Linked DNA regions of Zymomonas mobilis subsp. pomaceae ATCC 29192. The protein of the gene in region 1 interacts with the protein of each later gene in a pairwise test. Links are inferred from orthologs where the notes say so. Each region holds a gene or a part of one and is shown on either strand. Other genes may lie near its edges.

Evidence for each region. Proteins that work in one complex are often made in the same cells at the same time.
Region 2: the proteins of dnaQ (region 1) and dnaE interact in binary tests that used the Escherichia coli proteins (3 or more experiments, as listed by UniProt). The link is inferred for Zymomonas mobilis subsp. pomaceae ATCC 29192 from one-to-one orthologs.

The regions. Positions count from the first base shown.
Region 1 is NC_015709.1:1,348,558-1,356,220, forward strand. The notes cover bases 2,924-5,880. They hold dnaQ (DNA polymerase III subunit epsilon), read right to left. Parts: upstream 4,773-5,880; coding sequence 4,074-4,772; downstream 2,924-4,073. Other genes in these bases: ZYMOP_RS05935 (PTS sugar transporter subunit IIA), read right to left, coding at 2,924-3,148; hpf (ribosome hibernation-promoting factor, HPF/YfiA family), read right to left, coding at 3,354-3,947; coaE (dephospho-CoA kinase), read right to left, coding at 4,777-5,373; aroE (shikimate dehydrogenase), read right to left, coding at 5,383-5,880. Also shown: ZYMOP_RS05915 (TonB-dependent receptor), read right to left, coding at 1-773; ZYMOP_RS05920 (YcgN family cysteine cluster protein), read right to left, coding at 1,084-1,518; ZYMOP_RS05925 (ankyrin repeat domain-containing protein), read left to right, coding at 1,731-2,330; ZYMOP_RS05930 (DUF1491 family protein), read right to left, coding at 2,349-2,687; more of ZYMOP_RS05935, read right to left, coding at 2,687-2,923; more of aroE, read right to left, coding at 5,881-6,264; ZYMOP_RS05960 (Maf family protein), read right to left, coding at 6,261-6,857; ZYMOP_RS05965 (hypothetical protein), read left to right, coding at 7,221-7,663. UniProt on the Escherichia coli protein: DNA polymerase III is a complex, multichain enzyme responsible for most of the replicative synthesis in bacteria. The epsilon subunit contain the editing function and is a proofreading 3'-5' exonuclease.
Region 2 is NC_015709.1:1,820,409-1,825,407, forward strand. Bases 548-4,570 are described here. They hold dnaE (DNA polymerase III subunit alpha), read left to right. Parts: upstream 548-896; coding sequence 897-4,370; downstream 4,371-4,570. Other genes in these bases: ZYMOP_RS08140 (HdeD family acid-resistance protein), read right to left, coding at 4,426-4,570. In the rest of the region: feoB (ferrous iron transporter B), read right to left, coding at 1-211; ZYMOP_RS08130 (FeoA family protein), read right to left, coding at 217-528; more of ZYMOP_RS08140, read right to left, coding at 4,571-4,971. UniProt on the Escherichia coli protein: DNA polymerase III is a complex, multichain enzyme responsible for most of the replicative synthesis in bacteria. This DNA polymerase also exhibits 3' to 5' exonuclease activity. The alpha chain is the DNA polymerase catalytic subunit.

The DNA of each region.
Region 1 (7,663 bases):
TTGGCATCATAATCCAATAAAAAACGCGCGGCGCTACGATTAGTTCGCCCCAAAGAAGCGCCCTGTTCATTATGTTGCCATGCGCCGCCTTGTTCGGTTTGTCCCGATAAACGAAAACGTAGCCGATCATTGATCGGCCCCGACACATATCCGTCAATTTTGGTGGCATTAAACCGCCCATACTGAACAGATAATCCCCCCTTATAGGTATCGGTTGGTTTATTCAGAATATAGTTGATTGCCCCACCGGTCGTATTCCGACCATAAAGGGTGCCTTGCGGGCCTCTTAATACTTCCACCCGCTGAATATCAAACATCATACCATTCGTCGCAAAAGGCACCGGATTGGCGACTTCATCTATATAAATACCCACAGTGGGCGCATTATTACTGGAATAATCGTTAAAGCCCACACCCCGAATAGCAAAAGCAGGCTGGCCGCTGCCGAACTGAGGCGTTACCTGTAAAGAAGGGGTTTGATATTGAAGATCAAAGACGTTGTTAACGTTACGGGTTGTCAGGGTATCCCCAGAAAGAACACTGATAGAACTACCAATATTCTGGACATTCTCCGACCGTCTTTCAGCGGTCACAATCAAATCACTATTTTCAGCAGAAGGCGCCGCTTTAGAGTCCAATGGCAGTTGATTTGTGGCGACTTCCAGAGAAAGCATAGCCGCATTTTTCGACGTATCAACCGTATCCCTTCCCCTTGTCTCAGGCAATTGTCCTGCCTGTAAGAGGGGATTGGTATTTTTCGATTTGGGAGGCATTAAAGGTAGAGCCTGAGCTTCAAGACAGGAAGACATAAGTGTAAGATAGATACTGACACATAATGGCGACAAAAGAAGGCTGTTATTTTTCCAGCACGAACCCATAAGCTTATCCTGTGTGAAAGCGGTACCCAATGGAAAAGGATGCCCAAATAACCCAATGCAACCCAATGAAAGAGTATTACGCGCGGACGCTATTTAAAGAAACAATAGTGGTCAATAGACTCATTGAACGAAATGATGCCTTTATAAGGTGTTAAGATGCCTTTAAAAATTCTTTTTGAATATCCTATAATTTTAGACAAAAGGATCAAACATCATGCTCAACAATATGATTTTCAAGATCACCGGCAAACTCTTCCGAGATCGTCCATCCGCGCACCGATTTTCCGGCTTTATGAACGCTTTCCCGATCACCTGAAATCAGATAATGCCATTCGGGTAAAGACTTACCTTCATAGATCAAACGATAGGCACAGCTTTCAGGTAGCCAAGGAATAGTACCCAACATCGAAGCACTTAACCGTACACATTCTGGAACGGATAAACGGCGATGCCGATAGTCTCGGCACTGACCACTAGTGCAATCCAATAGGCGGCAAGCTACATTAGTATAAAGCACTTCACCGGTATCATCATCTTCCAGTTTGAATAAACAGCATTTACCACAGCCATCACACAAAGATTCCCATTCTTCCCGTTTCAAAGCATCGAGTGGAATTTTTTCCCAAAACCGATCATTCATTCAAAAACCCTTGCTATAACGCTTATAAAAAGAGACATTTTATTCTTTTAAAAAATATTTATCGAAAAGACCTGCGTTAACAGGCTATTCAAAGGAAAATTTGCTGCTTAATCTGTTATTATTATTCGCCTGACAGATACCAATAAAAAATAATACCGTAAAATGAAGATAACTGCCTGTTACAGCCCTTTATGGATGGTTCGGAGATAGAAATGTGCTCTAAAAAGTTTTTCGGTTTATTGCTGGCCGGAATGGTTCTCACCGTACCAATATCCGCTTTTGCTCAAAACGAAGATTATAGCTTTTTAAGAGCTGTCCGAGACCGCGACACGAATAAAATTACCAGCAGTATTGATCAACAGCAAAGTCTGATTAACACAAAAGACTATAGCAGTGGCGATACAGCCCTTCACATTGTTACCCGAGCCCACGATATACAATGGCTAGCTTATTTTATCTATAAAAAAGCTAAAATTGATCTTAAAAACAAGGCAGGCGAAACCCCTCTTATGTTAGCCGCAGAAATCGGCTGGACAGATGGGGCACAACTTCTGTTAGAAGGCGGCGCCGATCCCAATATAACCGATAATAGCGGCCAAACACCGCTTATTATGGCGGTTCAAAATCACAATCTACCCATGGTAAGGGTGCTGATAGATAATCACGCTGACCCTAAGATAACCGATCATATTGCGGGCCGATCTGCACGGGACTATGCAGAACAGGATAATCGATCAAACGCTATTCTGAAAGTGCTTGACGAGGCTAAACCAACACAAAAGAAAATCATGATGGGGCCAAGACCACGCTAAAAAGGGTCTCAATATCTTTTAAGAAAATAAGGTGACGGCAAGGGCTTCACTTTGCCGTCCTTCTAATTCAACTAACCAAATATCGGGATCGAAACGCTGTCGCTTCTCCAGATATTGGCGAAAGGCCTCAGGTTCCGCACCTTCCTTGGGGCCTACACGCCCCCATCCATACTGCCCATTTTCTAATAAAATACGTTCTAACAGAAAAAGGGGAATACCTTTTTCAACGACCATCAAAATAAGACCGCCGGCTTCTTGATCCCCCTTTTTTAAAATCATCATTGACTGTCCCGCTGCATCCATTTGCCGTAGCAAAGCCTTAATCAGCATATGCGTTGCTAAACGCGGTTCAGACATCACTTGGTCTCATTTTCATCAATTAATAAAGCATAAAGGGCATCGCCAGACGAAGCCCCTCGCAATTTTGCCCGCAAATCGCCATCCCGCAAACGACGGCTGACACAAGCAAGACTCCGCAGGTGATCAATGCCTGCGTCTGTTGGTGAAAAAAGGAAGAATAACAGATCAACAGGCAGTTTATCGACAGCATCAAATTCAATAGGTTCTTTTAAACGTACAAAGAATCCTGAAACATGCTTCAGACCATCCAGCTTACCATGGGGGATAGCAATACCATGACCAAAACCGGTTGATCCTAAATGTTCTCTTTCATGCAGACGCTCAACAATCTGTTTAGGATTAATCAAAAATTTTTGGCCAGCCCATTGACCAACCTGCTGAAATAAACTCTTTTTATTAGAGGGATTAAAAGCCGTTTCAATCCTGTCCGGCCCGATAATCTCGGCCAGTTTATTCATCTATTTTCGCCTTTATATGCCCACGATTTCAAAGATCGCAGCATCGGATCAGAAAAGATGCTGTATTAAGAAAACACCAAAATCTGAAAAGATAAAATCAAGCCTTCCAAGGCGGTAAAGCGCTTCTGCTTTCAATTAAGCGATACGCTTTACCCCTCTATGGAAATAAATTCTCTACCCCATTTATCAATTATGGCGGCTTGGTTTAATTGGGTTCAACCCAACCGATCGTACCATCAGAACGACGATAGACCATATTATAAAGGCCTGTTTTACTGTTTAAAAACAATAAAGCTGTCGTATTACGAAGATCAAGCATCAATACCGCATCAGATACCGAGGTTTCTGGTATATCCACCTGCATTTCTGCAATAATAGGAGGATGTTCGCCGCTTTCAACGGCATCATCAACCTCGAAAACAGTATAATGCGCGTTATCCAGTATTTCTTCTTCAGGGGTAAGCGCAGCTGTTTTCAAAGCAGGCGCCGGTGTGCTTGACTGCATTTTACTTTGTAAACGACTACGATGGCGACGAAGCTGTTTTTCTATTTTACCTAAGGCCTGATCAAAGGCCAAATGGGCATCCTTACCAGTACCAGAAGCTTTTAGAATGATACCGCGCATCACATGGACAATAATGTCGCAAGAAATAACCGCCTGTCTTCGGCTGCCAAATGTTACGGTTGAGCTTAGGCATTTAGGGAAATATTTACCAATAACATCTTCAAGATGATCGGTAGTATAACGCCTTAGAGCAGTACCAGTATCAATCTGATGGCCAGAAATACGAATATCCATCTTAGCCTTCCTCCATACGCTCCTAAATAAACCCTGCTTTATTTATAATCAAAAAAATTGCTAAATAACAGGATTTTATCCCGTAATATTCGATCATTCTATTATTGCAATCTCGATCTCTCTATCCTAAGCTTGACGCCAAACGGGATCGGAAATTTTATCAATAAAAGCGCCATGACGCAGCAACTCTTGCGGGCTGGCCTGATGGGGGCGGGGATTCCGTCTTGGTTTCCGGTTTTTCGACTGAGAGGCTGTATTATAGCCGTCCTTACGTCCCCCCGAAGCAGAATCATCGCCCAAGGCCATACCAATCTGACGCCCCCCCGTCAGTTCAACATAAAGTTGGGCTAACAACTGAGCATCCAGCAAAGCGCCATGCTTGACGCGATGGCTACGATCAATGCCATAGCGGGTGCAAAGCGCATCCAAAGTATGTTTGGCCCCCGGATGCTTACTACGGGCAATCGCCAAGGTATCCACCATTCGGGTCATACAGATGGCTGAATAGCCACATCGGCCTAATTCATGATTCAAAAAACCAAAATCGAAAGCCGCGTTATGGGCAACCAACGGTGAAAAACCGATAAAATCCAAAAAGGATTTCGCCTTTTCTGCAAAAAGAGGTTTATCTGCTAAAAACTTATCCGACAGTCCATGAATGGATTCTGCGACCGCATTCATAGGACGTTCTGGATTAAAATAGCAATGGAAGCTACGGCCGGTTTCAACTTTATTGATCAGCTCGACGCAACCGATCTCGACCAGCCGATCGCCATCAATCGGACTAAGGCCAGTAGTTTCGGTATCAAATACAATTTCGCGCATAGCATTAGTATCGGCTACCTTGCCCCACAAGGCAACCGGCGATCTTTCTCGTCTGAGCCGCTGTTTGGGCAATATTGCCCCCATTCCTAATAATAAAATCGGCTAATTGTCTTTTTTTCCGATCTGGCCACTGTCGTGACAGCAAGCCGTAAAAACGTGATTCGGTCATATTTGGCCTTTTCAAAGCGCGACGACGCTGGATCCAACTGGGTGCAGAAACAACGGCAATATAATCGGTCAGGCGATCAAATCCGGCTTCAAATAATAAGGGTATATCAATAATAACAAGCGGACGGCTACGATGCTGCCGCAAGAAATGCCTTAATTCCTGAACAACAGCCGGATGAATAATAGCCTCTAAACGCGAAAAACCGGCTGGATTAGCAAGCAACATAGATCCCAATTTTTGCCGGTTAACGCCATTAGCATCAATAACACCCGGAAAGGCCTGACCAATCGCTGGTAACAATTTTCCTTGGGGGCCTTGTAGCTGATGAACGACCTTATCTGCATCGAAAACAGGTAATTTCATGGCCGAAAAAAGAGTAGCTACCGTCGATTTACCCATCGCAATAGAGCCGGTCAGGCCTAAAATAATCATAACTTTCGCCTATTTCCGAGAAGTCAATAAAGCCCTTAACGCCTGATCTTGATCCCTTGGGGGTTTACAGCCGTAAAAAATTTCAAAAGCAACAGCGCCCTGTCCGATCAACATCGACATCCCGTCAATTGTTTTAAGACCCCGTGCTTTAGCCGCTTTTAGCAAGGGTGTTTCCAAAGGTGCATACACCACATCATAAACAAGCGTGCGGGAATCTACTTTGGCAAGACTAATATCAAGCGGCGGCTGCCCCGTCATGCCCAAGGTCGTAGCATTAACGATCAACCCTAATTCACCATCTTGTAAAAGAAATTCCGGTTCACGATTATCTTCAAGACTATGAAAATCCAAATCTCCCCGCAACGCGCCAATATCCCGCGCTAACGCGCGCGCTTTTTCAGGATTACGATTGACAATCTGGCACGTAAAACCTGCCGCTGTTAATCCCAGAGCCACAGCGCGGGCGGCACCACCGGCACCAATAATAAAGGCCTTTCGTAAACCTTCCCCTTGGTGCTGCATCGGGGTTTGTAAGGCTTCCATAAAACCCGGAATATCGCTGTTATACCCTTTTAAATGCCCGTCTTCTTCAACGCTTACAATATTTACAGCACCGGCTTTTTCGGCCAAAGGATCAATGCTGTCTAAAAAAGGTATCACAGCTTGTTTATGAGGAACGGTGACATTAACCCCTCTAAATCCCAAAGCGGGCAAAGCCTTAATACTCTGCTCCAGATGGGACGGATGAACCGGAAAACGGCTATAGTCACCGTTAATTTGACAAGCCTCTAACCAAAAACGATGCAACATCGGGGACTGGCTGTGGGCGATAGGCCAACCGATAACCCCTGCAACGGCAGGGTTCGGGCGATAAAGAGTATTCTGAGTCATATCTTTACTATTGAGCGTTTTCGCAAATAGGCAAGTAAAGCGAGCAGGGGCAGCCCCATAATGGTGAAATGATCCCCTTCAATCTTATCAAAAAGTTGAATACCCAGCCCTTCAAGACGGTACCCGCCGACACAATAGCTAATTTCTGGCCATTCCTGATCGAGATAACTTTCCAAAAAATCTTCAGAAAAAAGGCGCATCGTTAACAGCGCTTGATCTTGATAATGAAAAACACAGCGCCCTTGCTCGATCACGGCAAAGGCACTGGTCAGGATGTGGGGTTTTCCGGCTAAACCCCGCAAATGCTGGGCAGCCTCATCACGGTCTTTCGGCTTGCTCAATAAATCCCCTTCGGTTGTAATAACCGTTGAATCGCAGCCCACGACTAAATCATCAGGGCAATATTCAGCGACGGCCAACGCTTTGGCTTCTGCCAAGGCAAGCGCCAAACGAGCATTATCTTTTTTATTGGCCTGCCATTGATGCTTGAGAGCGGTTTCGTCCACTTCTGCGGTTTTAATAGAAAAAGATACACCTGCCGACCTTAAAAGTGTGGCTCTGATTTTAGAGGATGACGCAAGAACAAAGGCCATAAATTTTTCCAAAAAAATTTCTAATATAGAGAATAATAGCAGTAATTCCCAAAGATCCTGTCTTAATTTTTTACTGTCTTATCTGATATTATTTTTAAACAAAATTATATATAACCGTTAAAACATCTCATTTTTTAAAATATGTTACTTATAGAAAATAATAAATAACATTTTTTATAAAAAAATTATTTTCATTATTTTTGTTAAAAAATTTAATAACAAAACCGTCATAATAAACAATGTTTAATAAAGGGGAGGGTCATGACAGCTATATCTACATCAACATCCAGCACAGTTCGCTATTGGCAAGATCCTAATTCTGACGCCACTGATCCCTCATCTACCCATGAAGACACCCTATAGTTGTTACCGCAGCAAATACGAACAGCAAATACGAATACGCCTACCTCTTGTAACGGCTCTAGCACCGTACAAATTTCTAATAATGATAATAACATTGACATAATAGGTAGTAGTGATGGGTCAAATACTCATTCTTTAATAGGAAATATTTGTTTTCCGCCAACAACACAAAATATTAATTTTAATGATAAAGATGAAAAATCAGAAAATGATTTCAAATCTCTCAATGATAATAAAAATCTTACATTTAATGTAATTAGCTTTACGCTTTACTCTTATTTTGGGGCAATAAAAATAGAAGTAGATAAACAGCTTTCTGTGACCGATCAGCAAAAAGCAATCAACAGGGCTGTGGAAACGGTTAATCTTATCAATAGTAAAAAAGATGCCATAGAACAGCCTTGTTCACAATCAAATCGAGTTATAGCAGCCTACTCTGCTGT
Region 2 (4,999 bases), 470 kb from region 1 along the record:
TAACAGGACAACCATCTGGCAAAGCCATGTGGCCGTATTTACGCTCAACTGTGACCCCCGGATAATTTCCTACTTTTTGATGTGCCCCCGTTAATGCATTAAATAAGGCAGATTTACCCGTATTCGGGTTTCCTACCATTGCAATTAACGGAGTACTGACCCCCGCTTTGTCCATGACTGGCGGTGAACTATCCCCACAATGCTCGCTCATATAAGTTAGGCCTGTCCTACTGAAGAAGATAGAATAGTCTCATTGGAAACGGGCACAGTCTGATCTGCCTGTGAAGTACTTACAGGGGGTTTAACCGAGATAACAGCCGCTTCATTTTGACGAATAGCAATCAGCATGTTGTTGACGCGGCAGGCAATGGGATCATGACTGATAGGGGCTAGATGTTGAATTTCTACTTCTGCCCCTTGATAGAAACCTAAGTCACGTAAACGCCGTCCTATTTGAGGATCCAAGGCTGACCAATCAACATCGGTTATAACTGTTGCCTGTCGTAGCGGCAGTTGGTTAAGACGCATAGATATTATCCCGTTAAAAAGCAGACATATAATATAATTAAATTTCTTAATTTTGAATTATTGGAATAGAAAATATATTATAGCTCCAAAATTCAATCTAGTGAGTAGTCTCATAAAAACAAATTTAATGCAACTTATTATCAATAAGAATAATGTTACGATATATTGTATCAATATTGTAACATCCGTACAGGGGCAAGCATTGAAAAATATACTCTTTACTCCAGCACTATTTTAGGATTTATCCCACGGAATTCATGCTACAAATCAGATAATTCTGTCATAATAAAGAAGCTATCCGCGCCAGGATCATCGGCATCTTAAAACCGACAAAAAGCTTTTTGTACTTGTTTCAAGGTGTTTTTACTATGTCTTATACCCCGTTTGTGCCTCTTAGGATTTTTTCTGGTTTTACGATGCTGGAAGGGGCAATCGAACCCAAAGACATTACTAAATACGCGAAGAAGCAAGGTTTCCCTGCCGCCGCTATCTGTGATCGTAACGGTCTTTATGGGGTAATGACTTTTTCAGATAGTGCTAAGAAGGATGGTGTTCAGCCTATCATGGCTACCTTTTTAGCGGTCGCACGACCTCTTCGCGGTGGTGAAAAAGGAGGCCAAGAATTAGTCATCGACTGGATTGCGCTCTATGCTCAGGATGAAACGGGCTATAACAATCTATGCACCTTGGTCTCTCATGCCCATCTTGATCGTCCACTCGATCAACCGCCGCATGTGCCGATGGAGATATTAGAAAAATATACAGATGGCCTTATAGCTTTAACAGGCGCAGGCGAAGGCGCGCTCGTAAGATTGCTGGCGGCTGAACAGCAAGAAGAAGCCGAAGCCTATCTTGATAAACTGCAAACGCTTTTTCCCGATCATCTGTATATAGAGTTAGCAAGACGGGATGATCCTATCGAAGAAGCCGCCGAAGAAGGCCTTATCACGTTGGCTTATGCGCATGGTATCCCTTTAGTTGCGACTAATCCTTCCTGTTTTTTAGAGGCTGATTTTCATCCTGCCCATGATGCAATGTTATGTATCGCCGCTTCGGCTTATGTAGATAGCCAAGAGCGCCGCCATAGTTCTCCCCATGCGTGGATAAAATCGGGCGCAGAAATGGAACGTCTTTTTGAAGACATTCCAGAGGCTATTCAAAACACACTTGTTGTGGCCCAGCGCTGTGCCTTCGCGGCTCCCGTTCGTAAACCGATTTTGCCCAGTCTGGCCGGTGATAGGGAAGGGGAAACCCTGATGCTACGCAAAGACGCATGGGCAGGATTAGAATCGCGCCTTGCCGCCATGCCGAGGCCCGTTAACCGTGCGCGCTATGAAGAACGCCTAAAGTACGAATTAAATATCATCGAAAATATGGGATTTCCTGGCTATTTTCTAATCGTTGCCGACTTCATCAAATGGGCAAAAGCTAATCAAATTCCCGTAGGGCCGGGACGAGGTTCGGGTGCTGGGTCGGTCGTTGCTTGGGCGCTTACCATTACCAATCTTGATCCTTTACAATTAGGTTTGTTGTTTGAACGCTTTCTTAATCCAGAACGCGTTTCCATGCCGGATTTCGATATTGATTTCTGCGAAACGCGGCGTTCCGAAGTTATCAGCTATGTGCAGCATAAATATGGTCTGGATCACGTTGCCCAGATTATTACTTTTGGAAGAATGAAGGCGCGCGCCGTTTTAAAGGATACCGGTCGCGTTTTACAAATGAGTTATGGACAGGTCGATAGGTTAGCTAAATTAGTTCCTAGTCAGGTTAGTGATCCTTGGACATTGGATCGCGCGCTAAAAGGCGTTCCTGAAATCACCAAGGCTTATGATACAGAAGAAGAGGTGCGGCGGCTTTTTGACCTTGCTATGAAATTAGAAGGTTTGCCACGCCACAGTTCAACCCATGCCGCAGGCGTTGTTATTGGTGATCGGCCCTTACATCAATTAGTACCGCTTTATCGTGATCCGCGATCTGATTTTCCCGTCACGCAATTCGACATGAAATATGTTGAAAAAACAGGATTGGTCAAATTCGACTTTTTGGGTCTTAAAACGCTTTCAGTACTGAACAAAGCGCTTCAAATGTTAAAACAGCGCGGTATTGAAGTTGACCTTGATCATATCCCTCTTGATGATGAAGCCGTTTTTGAACTTTTAAAACAGGGTGACACAGTCGGTGTGTTCCAGTTGGAATCGGAAGGGATGCGCCGCACGCTTGCCGCGGTGAAACCAACCCGTTTTGAAGATATTATTGCCCTTGTTGCGCTTTATCGTCCGGGACCTATGGATAACATTCCCAGTTTTGGGGCTCGTAAAAACGGGGAAGAAGAGATTGAGTATCCCCATCCTTTATTGGAACCCGTACTCAATGAAACCTACGGCATTATTGTTTATCAAGAACAGGTGATGCAGGCGGCTCAGGTTCTGGCTGGTTATTCTTTAGGGGAAGCCGATTTATTGCGGCGCGCCATGGGTAAAAAAATTCAGGCCGAAATGGACGCCCAAAGGTCACGTTTTGTGGAAGGGACAAAACAGCATAATATCGGTGAAAAACAAGCCAATGAGCTATTTGATTTAATCGACAAATTTGCCGGTTATGGTTTTAATAAAAGTCATGCCGCCGCTTATGCCTTGGTCGCTTATCAAACGGCATGGCTAAAAGCGCATTTTCGGGCAGAATTTTATGCTGCCGCTATGTGTTTTGATATGACGCTTACAGATAAATTGCAGATATTTGTGGATGATATGCGGCGTTCTGGTTTGCGTTATCTTGGGCCGGACATCAATCATAGTCAGTCTGGATTTATCGTCGAAGAAGGCTGTGTCCGCTATGCACTGGGCGCTTTAAAGGGCGTTGGTGAAAAAGCAATGGATGACATATGCCGCGAGCGCGATCTAAACGGCCCCTTTAAAAATTTGGATGATTTTGTCAATCGGATCAATCCGGCCCACCTTAATCGGCGGCAATTGGAAAGTCTCGCCTCAGCGGGCGCGTTTGATTCTCTTAATATCGAACGCTGTGCAGTGCATCGCAGTAGCGAAATGATCATCGCGATGGCGGCTAATATTTCTCGTATGCGGGATAGCGGACAAGGTGGGCTGTTTGGCGCGGCAGAAATGGCTATGCCTTCTATTCAATTACCTGATGATAAAGTCTGGACTTTGGCCGAACGGATGACAGCGGAAAAAGAAGCTTTTGGTTTTTTCTTTTCTTCTCATCCCCTTGATCATTATCATTCTTTATTGTCGGCCATGCGGATAAGAAGCCGGACAGATATTAACAGGATGATTCCACCCGCCGATAATAGTCGGATACCGACACAAATGGGCGCAATGATCGAAGAGATACGCTGGCGCAATTCGGCTCGGGGCCGCCGTTATATGATGATTGCTGCTTCGGACACCTCTGGTCAATTTCTGGCCAGTTGTTTTGATGATACGGCCGCAGAATCATTGGAAAAAGCGGCTAAAGATAACGCCTGTGTTATTATGCAGGTTGAATTAGACTGGCGATCAGGGGATGAAACGCCCCGTATTTCTGTGCGGAGCATCCAGTTTTGTGAGGCGTTAACCGCTTCGGTACGGTTAAGGATGAAGATTGAGACCGGAGAACCTGAAACGGTCAAGGCTTTATCGGATTTGATTAAACCTCATCACGGTGGTCACGGGGAGTTATATATTACGGCTCTTTTGCCCCTACCACAGGGTGGGCGCGCTGAAGTATTGATCGGTCGTGATTATATTTTAGACGCCGAATTAAAAGCCCGCATAGAACGACTATCGGGTGTGCAGGCGGTCCATTTTGGTTCGACTTTTGAAGAAAAACAGACGGCCTGATTCTTCTGGCCGTCTGTATCGAAGACTATAAGGTTTGGAATGGCTTGATTTTAAATCAAATCAAGTTTTCTTCTTGTAAATGTTTCAGGCGGATAGCCATTATCATCATCCCAATACCTTCACTGACAAAGGCGAAACCGACAGCCCAACCTAAAAAGGCAAGGGCAACGGCTGAATTGGAAAAGAAGAGGAAAAAGGCTATAATGAGGTTAATAACACCTCTTAAAATGAGCCAACTTCTTTCTTGAATGATCCGGCTAGCAATTAATAACTCGGTTACCCCGACAAGGAACAACCAACAGGCAATTAACCAGACAATGGTTAAGGCGCTAGCGATTGGATATTCAATGGCAATAATACCGGTAATAATGGCAATGATACCGCAAATAATATCAAGCCAATGGCCGCGTATCCGACGACTGCTTAATCCTGAAACTGTAGCAAAGGCACCGGCAATAATTAACAACCATCCAAAAAATATGCCGCTTGCGATAGAGGTTACAAAAGGAAAACATAAGGCTGCAACACCAAACAGGATTTGGCAAACAGCATAAGCCATTGTCCAGCCCCAGCTGCGGTTCTCAGAAAATAAACGTTTCATTTTTCTTTCTTCTCCGCAGAAATCAGAT